Linked DNA regions of Panacibacter microcysteis. The main gene of each other region encodes a partner of the protein of the gene in region 2 in a complex. Links are inferred from orthologs where the notes say so. Each region holds a gene or a part of one and is shown on either strand. Other genes may lie near its edges. The genes, in order: mfd and uvrA.

What was found.
Region 1: the proteins of uvrA (region 2) and mfd are in contact, whole or in part, in a crystal structure (PDB 4DFC), measured with the Escherichia coli proteins. The link is inferred for Panacibacter microcysteis from one-to-one orthologs.

The regions. Positions count from the first base shown.
Region 1 is NZ_JADWYR010000001.1:1,400,259-1,408,300, reverse strand. The notes cover bases 1,629-5,560. They hold mfd (transcription-repair coupling factor), read left to right. Parts: upstream 1,629-1,949; coding sequence 1,950-5,360; downstream 5,361-5,560. Other genes in these bases: I5907_RS05635 (hypothetical protein), read left to right, coding at 5,445-5,560; I5907_RS05645 (chloride channel protein), read right to left, coding at 1,629-1,682. Also shown: I5907_RS05650 (NAD-dependent epimerase/dehydratase family protein), read right to left, coding at 1-48; more of I5907_RS05645, read right to left, coding at 273-1,628; more of I5907_RS05635, read left to right, coding at 5,561-5,945; I5907_RS05630 (DUF4870 domain-containing protein), read left to right, coding at 6,062-6,421; I5907_RS05625 (nucleoid-associated protein), read left to right, coding at 6,610-7,656. UniProt on the Escherichia coli protein: Couples transcription and DNA repair by recognizing RNA polymerase (RNAP) stalled at DNA lesions. Mediates ATP-dependent release of RNAP and its truncated transcript from the DNA, and recruitment of nucleotide excision repair machinery to the damaged site.
Region 2 is NZ_JADWYR010000002.1:713,902-721,401, reverse strand. The notes cover bases 2,756-6,145. They hold uvrA (excinuclease ABC subunit UvrA), read right to left. Parts: upstream 5,833-6,145; coding sequence 2,956-5,832; downstream 2,756-2,955. Other genes in these bases: I5907_RS14920 (energy transducer TonB), read left to right, coding at 2,756-2,902. Also shown: I5907_RS14935 (RNA methyltransferase), read right to left, coding at 1-354; I5907_RS14930 (GNAT family N-acetyltransferase), read left to right, coding at 507-965; I5907_RS14925 (DUF6089 family protein), read left to right, coding at 1,030-1,956; more of I5907_RS14920, read left to right, coding at 2,066-2,755; I5907_RS14910 (DUF2911 domain-containing protein), read left to right, coding at 6,268-7,380; I5907_RS14905 (CotH kinase family protein), read right to left, coding at 7,432-7,500. UniProt on the Escherichia coli protein: The UvrABC repair system catalyzes the recognition and processing of DNA lesions. UvrA is an ATPase and a DNA-binding protein. A damage recognition complex composed of 2 UvrA and 2 UvrB subunits scans DNA for abnormalities.

The DNA.
Region 1 (8,042 bases), on a different replicon or contig from region 2:
TTGGTTGCTTACGGCACCGCCGGCACCAAGAATGGTATGCATTGTCATAGTCTTTGGTTATTATTTTTTGGTGCAGGCAGCATTGCTACTATTGAACACCTGTTGTGTCACTCACTTGTGCTGCAGGTTGGTATGTCGGCAGGTGCTAAATGGTAGCGCAACAAAAGTATTACTTATATGACCAGTTACCGGGTGTTGTGCCATACTTCATGTTTCTAAACGCAGCATTCGCGGTTGATACAGGTGATGGTTTTACTGTAAACAACCGGTTATTACGTATTTTTTGTAATCGTGTTGTTGTCATTTGCGGCATCAGCCGCCCTGGCTGGTGCAGTATTTTCTTCCCCGCGTAACTCCTGTATATACTGGTGTTTCAGGTGGTCATAAAAAGAATGTTTATCTACGATCATAGATACAAGGCCTGCTACCATTCCGGCCAGCATCAGGTAAAAGATAACACTGTGGCGGTCGGTCATTTCAAGTACCAGTATGGCAGATGTGAAAGGTGTTCTTGTAACCCCTGTTAAAAAAGCCACCATTCCGCAAAGCATCATCAGGTTGGCTTCTGCCGGTAATACATGAAACCAGCCTGATATGGCAGAGCCGATAGAGGCGCCGCTTGCAAGCGCCGGTGCAAAAACACCGCCTGCAACGCCTGTGGTAAAAGTTATAACAGGGCCTGCGGTTCTAAGCAAAGGTTCGTACCAGGTGGCACCTTTTTCTGCCGTAAACAATTTGGTGGTCATTATCTCTTTGCCCGATCCCGTGGCGGTGCTGCCAAGGAAGTAACCAAAGGCCGCAATAATAAGTGCACATACAACGGCATACAGGATGTACTGGTAATTGTTTTTAAAAGAGCGCTTCCACCTGAAAACAACAAGTATCAGTTTAGACATCAGGCTGCCGGAAAGGCCTGCAATTACTGCCACAACAATTACCGGTAAAAAGATCCAGGTTGAGAGGTCGCTTACATTAGGGTAGCCGAGGTACAGGTAAGGGCCCAGCAATGCCTGGGCAGTTAAGCCGGCAATAATGACAGCGGTAAATAACGCGGTTTTAAAATAGCTGATATGTGTTTTGGTTAGTTCTTCTACTGCAAATACCACACCGCCCAGTGGTGTATTGAATGCGGCAGCAAGACCGGCTGCTGCGCCGGTCATAATCATATTCTGGCGGGATATCTTTGGCCACCACGCCGGTAGCCACTGGTTGATTTTTCTGAAAACAGAACCGGCAATTTGAATGGTGGGCCCCTCGCGGCCAATAACACCGCCACCAAACACTACCAGCAACGACGAAAATATCTTCACCACAATAATCCTGATACTAAGCAATTTGTCTACCTTATGATTGTCCCTGGGATTGGCCAGTTCAATGGCAGCGATCACCTGCGGAATGCCGCTGCCACGGGAATAAGGTGCATATTTTTTAACGAGCCACCAGCCAATTACAAAACATACCGGCGTAATCATGAAAAAAGACCAGGCTGCATGTTTAAAAATATATGCGCTGCCTTCTTCTGCATAAGCAAAAAGCCGTGCATACAATACAGCCACCAGCCCGGTAATACAGGAGCCAAGCCAGAACGGGATAGCCTGCAGCAGGTTTTGTTTTACCCGCTCGTTGTGAATGTTGTCAAATGCATTTTTTATTTTTTTGCGTATGCCGGTGAAGATGCTCATGTAAAGAAGTTTGTAGAGAATTAGTGAACGGTTAGCCTGACGCAGAAGTTTCAAAGATAAAATGCAAAAAATAAATGGCCTGTATAATCTTCGGTTATAAAAGCGCAACAGGGGCGGGAAGAAAACCCTGATTAAAAGAATGCTGCACATGCAGTATCGTTGCTGAATAAAGCGCTATAGTACAAGTGAGTGACACAACGGAAGGTTAATAGTAGTACTGCAGCCTGCTACAAAAAATAAAAGCAGCTATCTTTGCAGCCGCAGATTATGAATTTAAGTGTGTTGCTTGACAGCTATCAACAATCTCCCCGTCTTTTTCAGTTGACGGACAGGCTTCTTTTTGCCGATGCGCAAAAAATCTTCTTAAAAAATTTACAGGGCAGCAGTGCCGAATTTGTAGTAAGCAGTGTGTTTATGCACCAGCAAACACAGGGGCTAAACCACCTGGTTGTGTTGAATGATGCTGAGGAAGCTGCTTATTTTCATAACACGCTGGAGAACCTGACAAGTGCTCTCGACCTGTTTTATTTTCCTTCGTCATTCAAAAACAGGAAGAATTTTAAATTACTCAACTCCTCGCATGTAATGCTTCGTACAGAAGCACTGACACGGCTTGCGGCAGGCGGTAACAAGAAGATTATTGTTACGCATCCTGAAGCACTGTTTGAAAAAGTAGTATTGCCCAACACGCTTAGCAGCAACATCATCAGCATAAAAACAAACGATACCATTAATCTCGACAGCCTGCTGGAGCTGTTTGTGATGTACGGGTTTGTAAGAACAGATTTTGTATATGAGCCCGGCCAGTTTGCACTGCGTGGTGGCATACTCGATATTTATTCTTTTGGTAACGAAAAGCCATACCGTGTTGAGCTGTTTGGCAATGATGTTGACAGCATCAGGATTTTTGATCCTGAAACGCAGTTGAGTGAGCGAAAGCTGCTGCAGGTAAGCATTATACCGAATATAGAAACACAGTTTGACAGCGGTGAAAAAGTTTCATTGCTGGAGTTTCTGCCTGACAACACCATCATCTGGCTTAAAGACTGGGATGTAATAAAAGAAAAGATAGGTATACAGGAAGAGGATCTTGAAGGTTTTCTTTCTATGCTGGAAGATGGTTATGCCATGCAACAAACAGAAGAGGATGACGACACACGTGTAGTAAAGGAAGTAAGATGGAATGACTTTGTGAAGCATGACATTATAGAACAACAACTGGCCGCCCGACACATTGTTGAGTTTGGTTTTAAACCGCAACTGGCAGATTATGAAATAGAATTTGCCACCAAACCGCAACCCGCTTTTAACAGGCAGTTCGATCTGCTGATTAAAGACCTGAAAGCACATGAAGCTGCCAAATACAGCATTTTCATTTTTGCCGAACAGGTAAAGCAGCTCGAAAGACTCAACAGTATTTTTAATGACCTGAATACAGAGATCCAGTTTATACCTGTTGCCACATCTATACACGAAGGTTTTATAGATGATGACCTGAAAGTTGTTTGTTATACAGACCACCAGATCTTCCAGCGCTACCACAAATACCGTGTAAAACAGGCATACAATAAGAACAAGGCACTTACGCTAAAAACATTGCGCGATCTGCAGCCCGGGGATTTTGTAACACATATAGACCATGGTGTAGGCACATACAGTGGCCTGCAAAAGATAGAAGTAAACGGTAAAACGCAGGAGGCGGTGCGCATCATTTACAAAGACAGTGATATACTGTATGTCAACATCAACTCGCTGCACAAGATTTCGAAATATACGGGTAAAGAAGGAACCATACCTAAAGTAAATAAGCTGGGCAGCGATGTATGGAACCGCCTGAAAGAAAAGACCAAAGCGAAGGTTAAAGAAATTGCTTTCGATCTTATAAAATTATATGCACAAAGAAAGGCACAGCAAGGCTTTGCGCATACACCCGATACGTACATGCAAACGGAGCTGGAAGCCTCGTTTATTTATGAAGACACCCCTGACCAAAGCAAGGCTACGGCAGATGTAAAAAAAGATATGGAGAGCCCATCGCCCATGGACCGGCTTGTGTGTGGCGATGTTGGCTTTGGCAAAACTGAAGTGGCTGTACGTGCCGCCTTTAAAACATGTATAGATGGCAAACAGGCTGCAGTGTTGGTGCCTACTACCATTTTGGCATTCCAGCATTTTAAAACATTTAGCGACAGGCTGAAAGATTTTCCGGTAACCGTAGATTACATAAACCGGTTTAAATCTTCGAAAGAAAAGAAGGAAACACTCAAAAAGCTGGAAGAAGGAAAGATTGACATTATTGTGGGCACACACGGGCTGCTCGGTAAAGAGGTAAAGTTTAAAGACCTTGGTGTAATGATCATTGACGAGGAGCAAAAGTTTGGCGTGGCACACAAAGAAAAACTGAAGACACTTAAAACGAATGTTGACTGTTTGACATTAACCGCAACGCCCATACCACGCACATTACAGTTTAGCCTGATGGGCGCCAGGGATCTCAGTATCATCAACACACCGCCGCCTAACCGCCAGCCAATACAGACAGAAGTGCAGGTGTTTAACCAGGATTTTATCCGCGATTCCATTTACTTTGAAACAGAACGCGGAGGCCAGGTATTTTTTATACACAACCGTGTACAGGGTCTTGGCGAGATGAGCGGGCTTATACAAAGCCTCTGTCCCGATCTGAGCATTGGTTACGCACACGGACAATTGGAGGGCCACGAACTTGAAGAAAGAATTTTAGACTTTATAGACAAAAAATATGATGTGCTGGTTTGTACCAACATTGTGGAAAGCGGCGTAGATATACCAAATGTAAATACCATTATTGTCAATAATGCGCACCAGTTTGGGCTAAGTGATCTGCACCAGCTTCGTGGCCGTGTAGGCCGCAGTAACCGAAAGGCGTTTTGCTACCTGCTGGCTCCACCAATGAGTACACTACCCACAGATTCAAGAAAACGTTTACAAACACTCGAGCAGTTCAGCGATCTTGGCAGCGGTTTCCAGATTGCTATGCGGGACCTCGATATACGTGGTGCAGGCAATATGCTGGGTGGCGAACAAAGTGGCTTTATGGCCGAGATAGGTTTTGAGATGTACCAGAAAATCCTGGATGAAGCCATCCGCGAACTCAAGCGCACCTCGTTCAAAGAATTGTTTAAAGACGAGATAAGCCGCCAGGACGATTTTGTAAGTGATTGCACCATCGATACCGATCTCGAAATTCTTATACCAGACGACTACGTGGAAAGTATAACCGAAAGACTTTCCCTATACACGCGGCTCGATAACTGCGAAAACGAAGAAGAGCTGCAGGCATTCCATACAGAAATGACAGATCGTTTCGGGCCTGTACCCAAGGCCGTGGAAGACCTCTTTACCACCGTTCGCTGCAGGTGGCTGGCAGTAGACCTTGGCTTTGAAAAAATGAGCCTGAAAGATGAAACCATGCGCTGCTATTTCATCAACAAAAACGATTCTCCTTACTTTGAGTCAGATATATTCAAAAACATATTATCGTACCTGCAAACAGGCACCAATAAAGCAAGGCTGAAGCAGGTTGCCAAAAACTTTTTACTTGTTGTAGATGATGTAAAAGGCATGGAAGCTATGCACCGGTTTTTACTGCTTATGCACAAAGGTGTTTTTCCTGCAACAAAAAGACAAGTAGTTTAATTGGCATTTAAGGCACTAAACTTTTATACAATTATACGCGGCAATATCTTCGCAGCTTCAACTAATATTTAAAACTAAACTCTCATGAAAAAACTGTTATTATCAGCAATGCTGGTAACCCTCTCATTCGCCGTATTTGCCCAGTATGATGACGAAAAACCTTTCCATTTTGCAGTTGGCGGCGAAGTTTCATTACCAATGAGCGATCTTAAAGCTTCTGCTGTGTATGGTGTTGGTGTAAATGTGCGTGCCTCTTATAAATTCACAGATTTTATAGAGGGCTTTGTACAAACCGGCGTACACGTTTTTAAAGGTGATGAAGCATATTACTACGGCGACGCTGCAAACATTCTGCACCTGCCGGTTATGGCTGGCGCCAGAATAAATGCCGGTGGTTTTGTTGCCGGTGCAGGTATTGGTTATGGTATGTATGCAGTAAGCGGTTCATCATCCGGTGGCTTCCTGTATAGCCCACATGTAGGTTACGACTTTGGTTCTTTCGAGGCACAGGTAAGTTATACAGGCGTGTCCGTTTCAGGTGGATCATTGCCATACCTGGGTGTCAGGGCGTTTTACAAATTCTAAGATCAAACATCAGGCAGTATAAAAAGGCATCTTTAAGATGCCTTTTTGTTTGCATGTAAAAACTTAAGTTTTGAAAGCTTTACGGGATTTTTTACCTTACTGTCAAATCCCTAATTATGTCAGAAAGTTCTTTTCTAGGATCAGACTCCATTCCGCCGTACACACCAACAAGCGATGAGAAAACATTGGCCCTGGTTTCGCATATCATTACCATTGTTTCTTCTTTCATTGCACCACTGATCATTTACCTCGTGAAGAAAGATGAGTCGCCGTTTGTAGCTGCACATGCAAAAGAATCGCTCAACTTCCAGATTACGGCATTTATAGCAATTATACTTTGTGTCATTTCTATTGTAGGGTTGTTACTGTTATGGGCAGTCGGGCTGCTTATTTTTATACTTGTTATTGTAGCAACCATTCGTGCCAGTGAAGGAAAGCTTTACCGGTATCCGTTTACCATAAGATTTATAAAATAATTTTTGGGTAGTCACCTGCAGCACCGGTGGCAACACCTGTTGCGTCGCACTCTTGTGCTGTATATCTTTATTCAGCAATGCGAAGATTAGAGCGGGTAACTTCAATATAATAGTTGCTGCACCAGCATTGTGAACAAATTCCATATTTCTTACAGGCCTGCTTTTGGTGCCCACTATATATTTGCAGCATGACCAATATAGAGCATGTACAGTTGCAGCAGGTAATCGTGCATAAAGTAGGCAACCCTACACGTGGAGAACAATTAAAGCTTTCTGTAAACCCGCTTACACTAAATGATGAGCTGGTTAAAAGCATGCTTACAAAATATTTCCTTAGCCCGTTCAACGAAAACGAACATTACCATTTTACCCATTTAAGTGATGTTGGTTTAAATGAAGTTTACAATTATGTAAAGGCAATTTTCGACAACAGTAAAAGCTTTACACAGCAGTCTGCACTGGTCGCAAATTTTTTATACAATAAAAGCACACACGTAAAAGTAAAAGAAGGTGAACTATATGTTGCGCACTTTGCAGACGTTCCTTTCGGCAACGATTTTATCAACGCCGTAGGGCTGTTTAAAAGTGAAACAAAAGAAACCTTTCTAAAAGTTTTTGAACATGGCGAAAGCTGGGAAGTAGTGGGCGAAGAAGGTATCAACATCAATAAGCTGGATAAAGGCTGCCTTATATTCAACGCCGGCCAGGAAGAAGGTTATGTTGTATGCGTGGTAGACGCAACCAATAAAAACCAGGATGCACAATATTGGGTAAATGATTTTTTACAGGTTACGCCATATGCAGACAGCTACCATAATACCCACAAATACATGGATATGTGCCGGCTGTTTATAACCAACGATTACGCAGATAAATTTGAGGTAACAAAGACAGACCAGATAGACCTGCTAAACCGCTCTGCAGATTATTTTAAAACCAAAGAGCAGTTTAGCCTGGATGAATTTACACAGGAAGTAATGCACCACCCCGAAGTAGTAGACTCTTTTGTGCAGTTTAAAAAAAATTATGAAGTAGCCAAACAGTTTGATCTTGACAATGAATTTGACATTGACCTGGCAGCAGTAAAAAAACAGGCAAAGGTTTTTAAAACCGTACTAAAGCTGGATAAAAATTTTCACATCTACATTCATGGCAGAAGAGACCTTATTGAAAAAGGTTATGATGAAGCCAGCGGCAAAAAATTCTATAAGTTGTTTTTTGAAGAGGAGAGCTAACCTTTTTATTTACCGGCCTGGCATATGCAGTATCGTTGCTGCCAGCTGCGTTACAGTACAAGTGAGTGACACAACAGGCGATGCCATGAAAAACTACATTTGGTACAATAATTAAATTCAGTTTTCACGCCAGTAAATGCTACCGCTGAAACAACAATATATAAAGCATTCAGTGCAACTAAAAACTACATTTGGTACAATAATTAAATTCAGTGTTCACGCCAGTAAATGCTACCTCTGAAACAATAATATATAAAGCATTCAGTGCAACTAAAAACTACATTTGGTACAATAATTAAATTCAGTTTTCACGCCAGTAAATACCGCTGCCGGTTACTGCATTGCGTCACTTTATTTTTCATTTTCTTTTCTCTATGCTATTGTTA
Region 2 (7,500 bases):
TGGTGCGGTAAAATTTTCAAGTGAAATGCTTTGCGCTGCCTGCTCCACTGCATACACTTTATAACCCCGCTCTTTCAGTTCTTTTACCGCAATGGTGGTTTCAGCAAAATGCATCCAGTCTATTGTATCTGTGGCACCCAATGCTGTTTTATGTATATCCCTGTGTGGCGGTTGTGGTGTATAACCACATAAGCAAATACCTTCCAGTAAAAAAGCATCTGCAGTTCTGAACACGCTGCCCACATTGTGCATACTGCGTATGTTATCCAGCACTGCTATAATACTGTTCTTGTCTGCAGCTTTAAATTGTTCGACCGATTTACGGCTAAGCTCATCCATGCTTAGTTTGCGCATGGTGCAAAGATAGCCTTGAAAAAATAATGTTTGGTGCCGGAGTACGAAGACCGCATCTGGAGCGCTGAGCAGCGATAAAAGCGTACAAGAGTGCGACGCAACAACAGCTTAATAGTAATTTTACAGCCTGGTTAACCATAAAATTTACAACTATGATTATCTGGAAGTGTAAACCATTCAGAGACCTTTCTGTATTTGAACTGTATGCGATACTTCGTTTGCGCAGCGACATTTTTGTTGTGGAACAAAACTGTGTTTTTCTTGACATGGATGACAAAGACCAGCATTGTGACCACCTGTGCGGATGGAGTGGTGATATTCCTGTAGCTTATGTAAGGCTGGTACCACCGGGTGTTGCTTATGATGAACCGTCGATCGGCCGCGTGGTTACCGCTAGAGCATTTAGAAAAAGTGGCATTGGCAGAACGCTGATGGAAAAAGCGATTGAGCATTGCGGTAAGTTGTTTGGCCACACAAACATCAGGATTGGCGCACAACTGTACCTGAAAAAATTTTATGAATCATTGGGTTTTGTACAAACAAGCGACGTGTACCTGGAAGATGGTATAGAGCATATCGAAATGATTTTTGAAACTATGGATAATTTATAGCATAATTAATACGTTTATAAGGCTCAAGCAACCAAAACGTAATTACTTTGCACACGAATCCGATATGTGTAAAAAGATACTAACAACATTAAGTTTAATTCTCTTCGCGTCAGCCTATACCTTTTCTCAGAAAACGTATGACCTGGATGGTTTAAGAGACCTTACCAACTACTGGGAAATTGATATTACCGGTGGTGCTAACCAGTTTCTTGGCGATCTTGGAGGGCAAAAAGGCATTGGCCGCGATGGTCTGAAAGACTATAAAACCTCCGCAAACCGAATACTGGCAGGCGTTTCAGGCACTTATAACATTACCAACTACTCCGCTGTTAACCTGGCTTTTAACTATGCAGGTATTTATGGTGCAGACAGCATCATAGATAATACGGGAAACATGGAACGCTGGCGTTATTATCGCAACCTCAGTTTTAAATCAAATGTTTTTGAAGCAACGGCTACCTACACCTTTTACCCGATCATGTTTATGTACCGCAATAAGATTGAACTTTTCCGTTTCAATCCTTATATAAGTACCGGCATAGGTCTTATGCATTTTAACCCCAAAGCGAAGCTGGATGGCAAGTGGTATGCACTGCAACCTTTTCGCCTTGAAGGGCAGGGTTTTGAAGAATACCCTGACCGCCAGCCATACAAACGCACCGCGATTTTTATACCTGTAAATGTGGGTGTTAAGTATTACTTCAACAATCGTCTTGCACTGTCTGCAGGTTTAATGATGCGCAAAACGTTTACTGATTATATGGATGATATAAGTACTACGTATATTGATCCTGCACTTTTTGATAAATATTTTTCACCTGAAAAAGCAGCCATAGCCAAACAACTCTACTCAAGATCTCTTACACCCTGGAAAGTTAAACCCGATATCGTAAAGGCAGATGCATCTGACAAAGACAGCTATGTTACCTTTAGTTTGAAACTAAGTATCAGGCTTGATAAAAGACTTTATATCTACTATCCCAAATTATAATTTTTTTTTAAGGTTCCGGGCTTTATCGCCGGCATGAAGCTTTACTTGCGTCGCACACTTGTACTCCTTATCTCTATTCAGCAACCAGGCACAATCCCCTAAACAAGCAATGAAATCGCGTATTCTAATACTTTTTCTACTTCCGGTGTTACTTGTAGCCTGTAACGAAACTTATGCGCAGCGTAAAAAGAAAAAAGATCCACTCGCAGATGCAACGCTTTATATATTCAATGATGACTGGTCTGCTGCAAAAACATACAACGAGTGCACCTATTTTATGCAACTAACTAAAGAGTCAGACTCGTTATACATATGCCACTATTATAATAAACTTGGGCCCATGATAAGACAGGAGCCTTATAAGGATGCTGATTTTACAATTGCTAATGGCAGGTTTTGCTGGTATAATAAATCCGGCAGCCTCGATAGCACAGGGTGGGTGTCCAACAATAAAAAAGATCACGGGTGGGATTACTACCAGGGTGGCAAGCGTTCGTTAACAATGGAATATCTAAACGGACGTTTTGTACGTACTAAAGACTATCAGCAGGAAATATTTATTAATGCAGATGGAACAAAAACGCCGTTTGAAGATAGAAAAGCAAATGATGTAATCAATAAGGATTCCTTTACCACCATACAGGTTGAAGCAAAATTTAAAAACAGTGTTGATGACTGGACCAACTATTTAAAAGATAACTTAAAAACACCGGAACGCCTGATGAATATTTTAGGTGTGGGAGTACACACCGCAATCGTTGTATTTATGATTGACAAAGAAGGCAAAATTGACAAGGATATTTATCTTGAAAAGTCTGTTGAATGGGCCGGCGATAATGAAGTAATTGCTTTAATCCAAAACGCTCCTGATTGGCAACCTGCCTATCAGAATAACAAAGCTGTTTTTTACCGCATGAAACAAAGTATTTCATTCAGCGTAAACTAAACGCTACCAGGTTTACTTTTTAAACCTGGTAGCGTTTGAACATTTTATCAAGTTTATGCCATCTCAATCTTCAGGAACTTCGCAGTATGGCTTTCTTTAGCTTTTACAATCATTTCTTCAGGTGTTCCTTCAAACAATATTTTACCGCCACCATCGCCACCCTCAGGACCAAGATCAATCACATGATCAGCAACTTTTATTACATCAAGATTATGCTCAATTACTAATACGGTATTACCACGATCAACAAGTTTATTAATCACATCCAGCAGGTGTTGAATATCCTGGAAATGTAAACCGGTGGTCGGTTCATCCAGGATATAGAATGTTTTACCAGTATCTTTTTTAGCAAGTTCTGTTGAAAGCTTTACACGCTGTGCCTCGCCGCCGCTAAGCGTTACAGCAGACTGCCCCAGTGTAATATAGCCCAGGCCAACATCCTGCAATACTTTTATTTTACGGTAGAGATAATGCACTGGCTGAAAAAACTCACAGGCCTCGTCAACAGTCATATTCAGTACATCGCTGATCGATTTTCCTTTGTACCTTATTTCCAGTGTTTCCCTGTTATAGCGTTTGCCATTACATTTCTCGCAGTGCACATACACATCCGGCAGAAAGTTCATTTCAATTACACGCATTCCGCCGCCTTCACAAACATCGCAGCGGCCGCTTTTAACATTGAACGAAAACCGCCCCGCATTGTAACCGCGAATCTTTGCTTCGGGAACGGAAGCATACAATGTTCTGATCTCTGTAAAAAAACCGCAGTAGGTCGCAGGATTGCTTCTTGGCGTTCTGCCAATGGGTGACTGGTCTATTTCGATAACCTTATCGATGTTCTCAAGGCCCTTGATCGTCTTATATTCCATCACATTCACCCTTGAATTATAAGCATGCTTCGCAAGCAGCGGGTACAGTGTTTCGTTGATAAGTGTTGATTTACCACTGCCACTAACACCGGTAACAACGATCAGTTTACCCAATGGAAATTTCACTGATACATCTTTCAGGTTGTTTCCTTTCGCGCCCTTTAGTTCCAGTACTTTTCCATTACCCTTTCGTCTTTCTGCAGGAATGGCAATTGTTTTTTTACCACTCAGGTATTGGGCAGTATCAGAATTTGACTCCAATATTTCTTTTGGTGTACCAGCTGCAACAATTGACCCGCCGTATTTACCAGCCTTCGGACCAATATCCACTAGGTAATCAGAAGCCATCATAATGTCTTTGTCATGCTCTACCACAAGCACACTGTTACCTATATCCCGCAGGTTTTGCAGGGCAGTAATTAATCTGTGATTATCCCGCTGGTGCAGACCAATAGAAGGTTCATCCAGTATATAGGTAATACCCTGTAATTGGGAACCGATCTGTGTTGCAAGCCTTATGCGCTGAGACTCGCCACCACTAAGCGTTCTGGATGGCCTGTTTACAGAGAGATAGGTAAGGCCAACATCCAGCAGGAACTGCAGCCGCTCTCTTATTTCCTTCAGTATATCTTTTGCAATGGCGTTTTGTTTATTACTCAGGCGCTTTTCAATATCGATAAACCATACCATCAGTTTATCGAGGTTCAAGTCACTTAGCTCAGAGATATTCCGCTCATCCACTTTAAACCAAAGACTTTCTTTTTTCAAACGTGCGCCATGGCAGGTAGGGCAATTTTTTAACGTCATGTATTTCTGCACCCACTCCCGCAACACTTCGGTGCTGTACGATGAGGAAAACCATCTTTTCAGCATGGGTATTATGCCTTCATAACTGCCGGTATATTCATTCGGCACAGACTCATCATCCGTATCAACATCGAGTGACGCATTGATGCTTTTATCGCCGTACAACAACAGGTCAAGCTGCTCTTTGGGCATATCCTTCAAAGGCACATTTAGTTTGATCTTGTGTTTCTTTGCAAACACTTTCACCTGCTGGTAAACACTTGCATCCCTTTCTTCGCCAAGCGGCACAATACCGCCTTCTTCCACCGTTTTAGTTTTATCGGGCAATACAAGTTCCATGTCTATCGTAAACACACTGCCCAGTCCTTTACAGGTAGGGCATGCGCCGTAAGGAGAATTAAACGAGAACGAATTGGGAGAAGGTTCTTCGTAACTGATGCCGGTATCAATGCACATCAGTTGTTTGGAATATTGAGCAAGTTCATCACTGTCGTTCACAAGCATGAACATCAGGTCTTTGCCCATCTTAAGGGTTTGCTGTACGCTCTGGCTTATACGCACCCTAAACTCCTGCTCTACTTTCAAACGATCTACCACAACTTCTATATCGTGAATTTTATATCGATCCACCTGCATGCGTGGCGTTATGTCTTTTACCTCTCCATCTACACGCACTTTTACAAAACCTTTCTTGCGTATGTCTTCAAACAATTCCCGGTAGTGCCCCTTACGGCCACGTACAAGCGGTGCAAGTAATGTGATCTTTTTGCCTTTGTATTTTTGAAAAATGTTCTCTACAATTTCCTCTTCACTAAACTTCACCATTTTTTTACCCGTGTTGTAACTGTATGCCTCCCCCACCCTTGCAAACAGCAAACGAAGGAAATCATAAACTTCGGTTACGGTACCAACTGTAGACCGGGGATTTTTATTGGTAGTCTTCTGCTCAATAGAGATTACGGGAGAAAGCCCGGTGATCTTATCTACATCGGGTCTTTCCATATCACCGATAAACTGCCGCGCATAGGCGCTGAAACTCTCCATATAACGGCGCTGACCTTCATTAAAAATGGTATCGAACGCTAGCGACGATTTGCCGCTGCCGCTTACACCTGTAAATACAACCAGCTTATGCTTGGGTATGGTAATGTCAATGTTTTTCAGGTTATGTTCACGTGCACCAATTACTTCAATCACTTCTTCCTGCTGCGTACTTACTGTAGCAGCCACTTCCGCTTTCTTTTTCGCCATAATAGTTTTTGCTAAACGTCAAAATTAACTAAGAGTTTTAGAAAGACAAGGCTAAATTTTTGTGCCAAAAAAGCCTGCAACATGCCTCTGCCTGTGTAAAAACCAACGCTGGCAGCCCATGCCCACACATGCACTGCCGTACAAGTGAGTGACACAACCGGGGCATAATAGTAGCAATACAGCCGGCAAAACAATCACCATTTTCGTGCATAATTTATTTGGCATAAAAAAGAAATGATGTTACCGGCAGTAGAATAAGCATGAGACTTTTGTTGTGTCACTCACTTGTACTGCAACAATACTACCCGGCAGGGTGCGGCCATGTTACGTGTAAATAACCCCGTTCATGTATTTAACAGGCAAAGGCAGGGCAGATTGTGATTAGCGGTTTCCACGTTTTCATAATTACAATTTCCTTTGTTGAAATTAACTGCTATGAAAAAAATGATCATTCCCTGCCTGGCAATGATGGCCTTTGGCATCAGCGCCGCTGCACAGGCTTTGCGTATACCGGGTACTGCCAATATTGTATGCATGACCGGCAGAAAAGTAGGCGTTACAGATATAGAAATAAAATACAGCGCGCCGGGGGTAAAAGGCCGCGAAGGCAAGATTTACGGCACCGGTGTTGTACCTTTTGGATATGAAGTACTCGGCTTTGGTTCAAACGTAGCGTCACCATGGCGTGCCGGCGCAGATGAATGCACCACCATTGCTTTCTCTACAGATGTAAACATCAACGGCAAAAGATTGCCTGCAGGTAAATATGCATTTTTTATAGAAGTACAGCAGGATACCAGTGTGCTTATTTTTAACAGGAACACCAGGGAATGGGGCAGCTATTTTTACCGCAAAGAACTGGATGTACTACACGTAGGCACCACACAAAAAAAGAACCTGCCGCAGATGCAGGAAAGACTGGTATATGATTTTGCAAACCAGACAGACAGTACAGTTGATATTGAGTTAAAATGGGAAAGATGGAGCTTCCCGATTCATGTTTCAGTAAACTTAAAAGAAACCGTACTGGAAGATATAAGACAGCAAATGAGCGGTGCAATTGGTTTTGACCCCGCCAGCCTGGAAGCTGCTGCGCAGTGGTGCGTGGCTAACAACATTAACTACGAAGAAGCGCTGAACTGGATAACCAGTGCGACCGACCCCAATCTTGGTGGAAAAAATTCATTTGGTGCAGCATCAACAAGAGCTGCATTACTAAGAAAAACGGGTAAAGAAGAAGAAGCAACAAACATCCTGAATGCGGCGCTGGGAAGCGCTTCTGTAATGGAATTGCATACTTATGGAAGGCAGTTGCTGGCCGAACAAAAAGTACAGGAAGCGTTTGCTATATTTCAGCAAAACTTTACCAAAAACAAAGGCGCATGGCCCACCAATATGGGTATGATGCGTGTGTATGCTGCAATGGGTAATTACAAGAAAGCGCTGGAACATGCAAAGGCAGCATTACCGCAGGCACCTGATGAGCAGAATAAAGCTTTTATTGAGAATGCGATTAAGCAATTTTCTGCAGGGAAGCCTTTACAGTAAATAACACGACAATCTTTATAAAAAATGCGCAATTTCAGTTGCGCATTTTTATTAGTGCAATAGCTTCACCGTTTGCTTTTCTCCTGAAGTGTTGGTAATCTCAAAGAAATAAATACCCGG